2 regions of the Kribbella sp. NPDC051952 genome follow, and region 1 is predicted to be linked to the other one. Evidence: riboswitches for the same ligand, from Rfam matches in the RefSeq annotation. Region 1 holds a riboswitch; the other holds the start of a gene.

Region 1 (3,387 bases):
ACGCCGATGAGCAACACGGTGGTCCGGTACGACCCGGGCACCAACGCCTGGGAGACGCTGGCGAACTACCCGCAGTCGGTCGCGTTCGCGTCCTGCGGTGCCATCGACGGCAAGGTGTACTGCGCCGGTGGTAACGACGGTGTGAACTCGCTGAAGTCGGCCTACGTCTACGACCCGGGAGCAGACTCCTGGACCGCGGTCGCCGACGCTCCGGCCGACCACTGGGCGGCGTCGTACGCCGTTGCCGGTGGCAAGCTGCTCGTGGTCGGCGGGGTCCAGGCCGGTGCCGTCACCAACGCCGGGTTCTCGTACGACCCGTCGTCGGACAGCTGGACCGCACTGCCGAACGCCAACCTGCCGCGGTACCGCGGTGGCGCGGCCTGCGGCTTCTACAAGGTGGGTGGTTCGTCCGGTGGCTTCACCGCCACGGCGGACAGCGAGGCCCTGCCGGGTCTCGAGGACTGCTCCGAGTCCTCGGCGGACGTGAGCTGGATGTCGCTCGACAAGACCGAGGCCACGCTGGCCCCGGGACAGTCGACGACGGTCAAGGTCACGCTCACCGCGAACGTCGACCAGCCCGGTGTGTACAGCGGGGCGGTCACGATCGGCGAGAACACCCCCTACACGGTCGCACCGGTCGGCGTGACGATGACTGTCACCCCGCCGAGCACGTGGAGCAAGCTGCAGGGCACCGTCACGAGCGTCAGCTCGACCGGCGTCACCGCACCGCTCCCGGGCGCGATCGTCGAGGTGGACTCGTGGGCGCAGTCGTACACCTTCATCACCGACAAGGACGGCAAGTACGCCTACTGGCTGGACCGTCGCAACAACCCGCTCACCTTGATCGCCGCGAAGGACGGCTACAAGCCCCAGACCCGCAGCACCAAACTGGTAGCCGGCTCCCCGGTCACCGAGAACTTCGCCTTGAAGTCCATCAAGTAGTTCGTTGAGTGACGAGCCGGCCCTCACCCCTCGGGGTGGGGGCCGGTTCGCAGTACATCGGCCACGACCAGCCCGTCGGAGAGCGCGGCAGGATCGTGGGTCCGGATGTAGTCGACGCCTTGGGCGGCCGCATGCAACTCCGCCGCCAGGGTCGCCGGTCCGATGTCCGCGACTCTGGTGCCGGTGATCGCGCGCAGGAACGACTTCCGTGACGGCGAGACGAGCACCGGCAACTCGTACCGGGCCTTCAGTCTCGCGATCTCACGCAGCACGATCAGGGACGGTTCCGGCGTACTCCCGAGGAAGTAGCCCAGGCCGGGGTCGAGGATCAGGCGGTCGCGGGTGATACCTGCCTTCTCGAGTGCCTCGATCCGCTCGTCGAAAAAGTCCTCGATGCGGGACCAGATCCCCTGCGCGTCTGTCCGCACCTTCGTCGCCGGTCCACGCCGCTGCACCGAGTGCATCACCACCAGCTGACAGTCGAGCGCCGCCAATTCGTCGTACCGGCGTGGATCCGGGAAGCCCTGGATGTCGTTCAGGTACGACGCTCCGCGCGCGGCCGCGTACCGATGCGTCTCCGGGTGATAGGAGTCCACACCCCAGAGGATCTCGTGCAACCCGTCGATCACCCGGGCCAGCCGTTCGATCTCCTCCCCCGGCGACACCTTCTCCGCTTCCGGATGACTCGACGCCGGCCCGAGCTCCACCAGGTCGGCGCCCGCGTCGACCAACTCGTGCGCGTGCGCGATCGCGTCACCGGCAGCCAGGTATCTGCCCCCGTCCGAGAACGAATCCCTGGTGATATTGACGATTCCCACCAACCGCGGACGGTTCATGCCGGGCCTCCCGGGTAGATCCAGAAGCCCAGGCGCACGGCACACGTCATCCAGACGAGACCGCTCCCCGGTGGTAACCCACCTCACGCGCCAGTCACGGTCCAGTCCGCACCTTATCCCTGGGCAGGGGCGGGGACAGGTGCATGTTTGGGGTGTGGATTGGAACTTTGCCTCACCGCTTGCTGGCCGAGTTGGGCCGGATGCAACAGCTCCCACAGCGGCGAAGGCGACGCTCCGGTTCCCCAGATGCCTTAAGTGGTGGGGAGGAGGTGGAAACCTACGCCTCGGACGGCGTGGATGGTGACGGTGGCGCCCAGGTTGGAGAGTTTTTGGCGGAGGCGTTTGACGACCGAGTGGATGTGGGAGCCGTGGCCGAGGTGCTCGTTGCCCCAGACGGCGTGGTGCAGACGCTGGTAGGTCCAGACGCGGCCGGGCTCTTCCACCAGGCAGTGCAGGAAGTCGTGTTCGAGCCGGGTCAGTGATACTTCGCGGTCCTTCCAGCGGACCACCCGGCGATCGACGTCCAGGTACAGCTCCACCGCCGGTTCGGGCACAGCCTTGATCTGAGCAGGCTGCTCACTAGTAGGCAGCACGGCCGGCGCCAAGACAGCCGGGCTGATCGCCGGCGCCACTCCGGTGAGCTCAAGGAACGCGCGGGCCTGATCGGCACTCGACACCAGCAGGAGTGCCTCGGCACCACCCAGCAGCCGCGCCAAGTGGACGCGTTCGGCCGTGGACGTGGCCACGCCGATGACCAATGACGAATCCGACGACCTCTCCATGGCGAGCCCCTCCCAATCCGACGCCCGAGCCAGCCATAAGTACGGTTTACGGCGCGAACTAAGTCAAGGGATTCCCCGCACCCCGGGCTGGCACATATGCGACCTGTCCGAGAACGGACAAGGGCCGACCGGGCCCGGGGCGGCGGGCGCGGCCGGCGGTCTCGAAAGGATCAGCCGACGGACTTCACCGCGGTGATCAAGGTGCCGTCACCGGTGTCGCCGGAAAGCTCCCAGAAGAAGGCGCCACCGAGTCCCTGATCGTTCGCGTACGACATCTTCCCGCGGATCGTGTCGGGCGTGTCATACCCCCACCACTCCCCGTTGCAGAACGCGTACGCCGTACCTCCGACCGTTCCGGTGGACGGGCAACGGGTCGAGATCAGCTTGTAGTCCTCGATCCCGGCCTCGTATTTCCCCGGCGCCGCACCGGTCGCGGTCCCACCCGGCGCGGACTGCGTGACACCGGTCCAGCCCCGGCCGTAGAACCCGACCCCGAGCAGCAGCTTGGAGGCGGGCACGCCCTTAGACTTCAGCTTCTGGATCGCCGCATCGCTGTAGAACCCGGGCGTAGGGATTCCGGCGTACGACGTCAACGGCGAGTGCGGCGCGGTCGGGCCCTGGGCGCTGAACGCACCGAAGTAGTCGTACGTCATCGGCATCAGCCAGTCGAGCTTCCCGGCTGCCGACGCGTAGTCGGTCGCGTCGATCTTGCCGCCGTCCGTGCCGTCGGCCGTGATCGCCGCCGTCACCAGCGCGGACGAGCCGAACTTGTCCCGCAGCGCGGTGATCACGTTGTTGAACGCGCCCGGTCCGGAGGTGTCGCAGCT
Region 2 (3,387 bases), on a different contig from region 1:
GCGGTCGCTGCGAAGACCGGGTCGGGTGAATTGCTGAACGACGTACGCGATGCGTTCCTGACAAGCCTCAACACCACCATGTGGGTGTCAGCGGGCATCGCGGTCGTCGGCGCCGTACTGGCCGCGCTGCTGATGCCGCGGCGCGCGAAGAAGGCGTCGCCGGAGGTTCTGATGGGAGTCCAGCAGGACGCGTGAACACGACAGCGCCCGCTCCCGGAGGGGGGAGCGGGCGCTGTCGTTCGGGTCAGCTGAGCTCGAGGCCCGGGTACAGCGGGTGCTTGTCGAGCAACTCGGCCGAGGCGGCGCGGGTCTTGTCCGCGACACCGTCGGCGAGGACGTACTTCGCCTTCGACGGAGCACCGGCGGACGTCGTGGTCGGCGTGGTGGAGGAGATCACGTCGACGATGAGCTCGGCCACCCGGTCGAACTCGTCGGCGCCGAAGCCGCGCGTGGTCAGCGCCGGCGTACCGATCCGGACGCCCGAGGTGTACCAGGCGCCGTTCGGGTCGCGCGGTACAGCGTTCCGGTTCGTCACGATGCCCGCGTCGAGCAGAGCGGACTCGGCCTGCCGGCCGGTGATCCCGTACGACGAGACGTCGAGCAGGACCAGGTGGTTCTCGGTGCCGTCCGTCACGAGCTTCACGCCGCGCTTCATCAGACCCTCGGCCAGCACGACCGCGTTGTCCGCGACCGCCTGCGCGTACTCCTGGAACGACGGCTGCCGGGCCTCGGCCAGTGCGACCGCCTTCGCGGCCATCGTCTGGCTGAGCGGGCCACCCAGGACCATCGGGCACCCGCGGTCGACGGAATCGGCGTACTCGGGCTGGCAGAGCACCATGCCGCCGCGCGGGCCGCGGAGCGACTTGTGCGTGGTGGTCGTGGTGACGTGCGCGTGCGGGACCGGGTCGAAGTCGCCGCTGAACACCTTGCCCGCGACCAGGCCGGCGAAGTGGGCCATGTCGACCATCAGCGTCGCGCCGACCTCGTCGGCGATCTCGCGCATCTTGGCGAAGTTCACCTTCCGCGGGTACGCCGAGTAGCCCGCGATCAGGATGAGTGGCTTGAACTCGCGCGCCTTCCGGGCGACCTCGTCGTAGTCGAGCAGCCCGGTCTCCGGGTCGGTGCCGTACGAGTGCTGGTTGAACATCTTGCCGGAGATGTTCGGCCGGAAGCCGTGGGTCAGGTGACCGCCGGCATCGAGCGACATGCCGAGCATCTTCTGGTCGCCGAGCGCCTTGCGGAGCTTGGTCCAGTCCTCGTCGGACAGGTCGTTGACGTGCTTGGCGCCCGCCTCGGCCAGCGCCGGGGACTCGATCCGCTGGGCCAGGATCGCCCAGAAGGCGACCAGGTTCGCGTCGATGCCGGAGTGCGGCTGGACGTAGGCGTGCGGCGCGTCGAAGAGTGCCCGCGCGTGATCCGCAGCGGTCTGCTCGACGGTGTCGACGTTCTGGCAGCCGGCGTAGAAGCGGTGGCCGATGGTGCCCTCGGCGTACTTGTCCGAGAGCCAGTTGCCCATCGTGAGCAGGGTGGCGGGGGAGGCGTAGTTCTCGCTCGCGATCAGCTTCAGCGAGGACCGCTGGTCGGCCAGTTCGGCCTTGATCGCGCCGGCGATGGTGGGCTCCACCGCGCCGATCACCTCGAGCGCGTTGCGGTACGCGGCCGACGCGGCGGCTGCGTCGAAGGTCTGAGTCATCGTTGTCTCTCCTGCGGTTGCAGTGGGTCGAAGGCACCCAGGCGCACGGTGCCGACGGATTTCGCTCCCCGGTGGTTCTCCACCTCAGCGCGCCAGTCGCGACGCCTCACCCTATCGTGCGGTCGAGGATCGTCTGGAACGGTGTGGTCCGCGGGAGGGTGCCGAAGACACCGCCCCAATCCCCGGCCAACCGGGACGCCACGAACGCGTCGGCCACCTCCGGTGTCGAGTGCCGCACGAGCAGCGATGCCTGCACGCACAAGCCCATCCGGGCCGCCAGCCGACGGGCTCCCGCTTCGGCCCCTTCGACGTCTGCAAGCGCTTGCAGTACGTCGTTCACCGCGGTGTCGAGCCGATCGTCGGCACCACGCGCCGCGCCAACCTCGAGCAGCCAGGCCTCCAACGACTCCGGTCGCCGGAGCGCCCGGAGAACGTCCAATGCGTTGACGTTCCCCGAGCCTTCCCAGATGGAGTTCAACGGCGACTCCCGGAAGAGCAGCGGCATCCCGGACTCCTCCACGAAACCGTTCCCACCCAGACACTCGAGCGCCTCGGCAGCCATGAACGGAGTCCGCTTACAGACCCAGAACTTCGCCAACGGAAGCCCGATGCGGCGGAAGGCCGCGGCCTCGGGGAGCGGGCTGTCGACGGCTGCGGCGAGGCGCATGGCGAGGGCCGTGGCCGCCTCGCTCTCCAGGGCGAGGTCCGCGAGCACGTTCTGCATGGCCGGCTTGTCGGCCAGTAATCCACCGAACGCGGAGCGGTGGCGGGTGTGCCAAAGCGCCTCGACCAACGCACGACGTTGAAGCGCCGCGGACCCCAGCACGCAGTCCAATCGCGTCGCGGCAACCATCTCGATGATCGTGCGGACGCCGGCGCCCTCGTCACCCAATCGGTAGCCGATGGTCCCGTGGAACTCGACCTCACTCGAGGCGTTGGAACGATTCCCGAGCTTGTCCTTCAACCGCTGCAGTGCGAACGCGTTCCGGTTGCCGTCAGCAAGCACCCGCGGCACGACGAAGCAACTCAGTCCGTCCGGCGCCTGCGCCAGTACGAGGAAGACGTCGACCTGCGGCGCCGAGCAGAACCATTTGTGACCGTTGAGCTGGTATTCACCGTCGCCACCGGTGGGCGTGGCCGTGGTCAGGTTCGCCCGGACATCCGACCCGCCCTGCTTCTCGGTCATCCCCATCCCGGCGAGGACCCCGGTCTTCTCCGCGGCAGGCAGGCGTCGTACGTCGTACTCCTTGGACGCGAGTTGCGGGATCCACTCCTTGGCCAACCGCTCATCCGCCCTGAGCGCGGGTACGGCGGCGTACGTCATCGAGATCGGGCACGCGTGGCCCGGCTCGACCTGCGACCAGACGTAGAAGCCGGCCGCCCGGGTCAGGTGCGGCGACGGCTGGTCGCTCGTCCACGGCGCCGCCTGCAGCCCGAACCCGACCGCCCGCTCCATCAGCCAGTGCCACGACGGGTGGAACTCGACCTCGTCGATCCGGTTCCCGTAGCGGTCGTGGGTGCGCAGGACCGGCGGATTCTGGTTCGCCGGGAGGGCCTGGGACAGCGCCTCCGCCGACCCCGCGACCGCTCCGATCCGGTGCAGACCGGGGTCGTCGGCGAGGTCGGCGTACGGGCGCAGAGCGTCACCGAGCGCCCTGTCCTGGGTGAAGAAGTTCACGCCCCGCAGTGGGGGA

What was found. Region 1 has a riboswitch for ZMP and ZTP ahead of folP (dihydropteroate synthase). Riboswitches for the same ligand answer to the same signal wherever they lie in the genome.
Region 2: it holds a riboswitch for ZMP and ZTP, as region 1 does, so the genes downstream of both, AB0L70_RS37145 (glycine hydroxymethyltransferase) here and folP (dihydropteroate synthase) in region 1, are expected to answer to the same signal.

The regions. Positions count from the first base shown of each region.
Region 1 covers NZ_JBFAXQ010000004.1:120,314-123,700, reverse strand. Annotated here, with positions in the region: gene AB0L70_RS09915 (S8 family serine peptidase) at 1-942, shown strand, start outside; gene folP (dihydropteroate synthase) at 966-1,778, opposite strand; ZMP/ZTP riboswitch at 1,798-1,886, opposite strand; gene AB0L70_RS09905 (winged helix-turn-helix domain-containing protein) at 2,030-2,560, opposite strand; gene AB0L70_RS09900 (glycoside hydrolase family 18 protein) at 2,731-3,387, opposite strand, start outside.
Region 2 covers NZ_JBFAXQ010000034.1:4,455-7,841, reverse strand. Annotated here, with positions in the region: gene AB0L70_RS37150 (DHA2 family efflux MFS transporter permease subunit) at 1-195, shown strand, start outside; gene AB0L70_RS37145 (glycine hydroxymethyltransferase) at 245-1,693, opposite strand; ZMP/ZTP riboswitch at 1,722-1,803, opposite strand; gene AB0L70_RS37140 (acyl-CoA dehydrogenase family protein) at 1,800-3,387, opposite strand, start outside.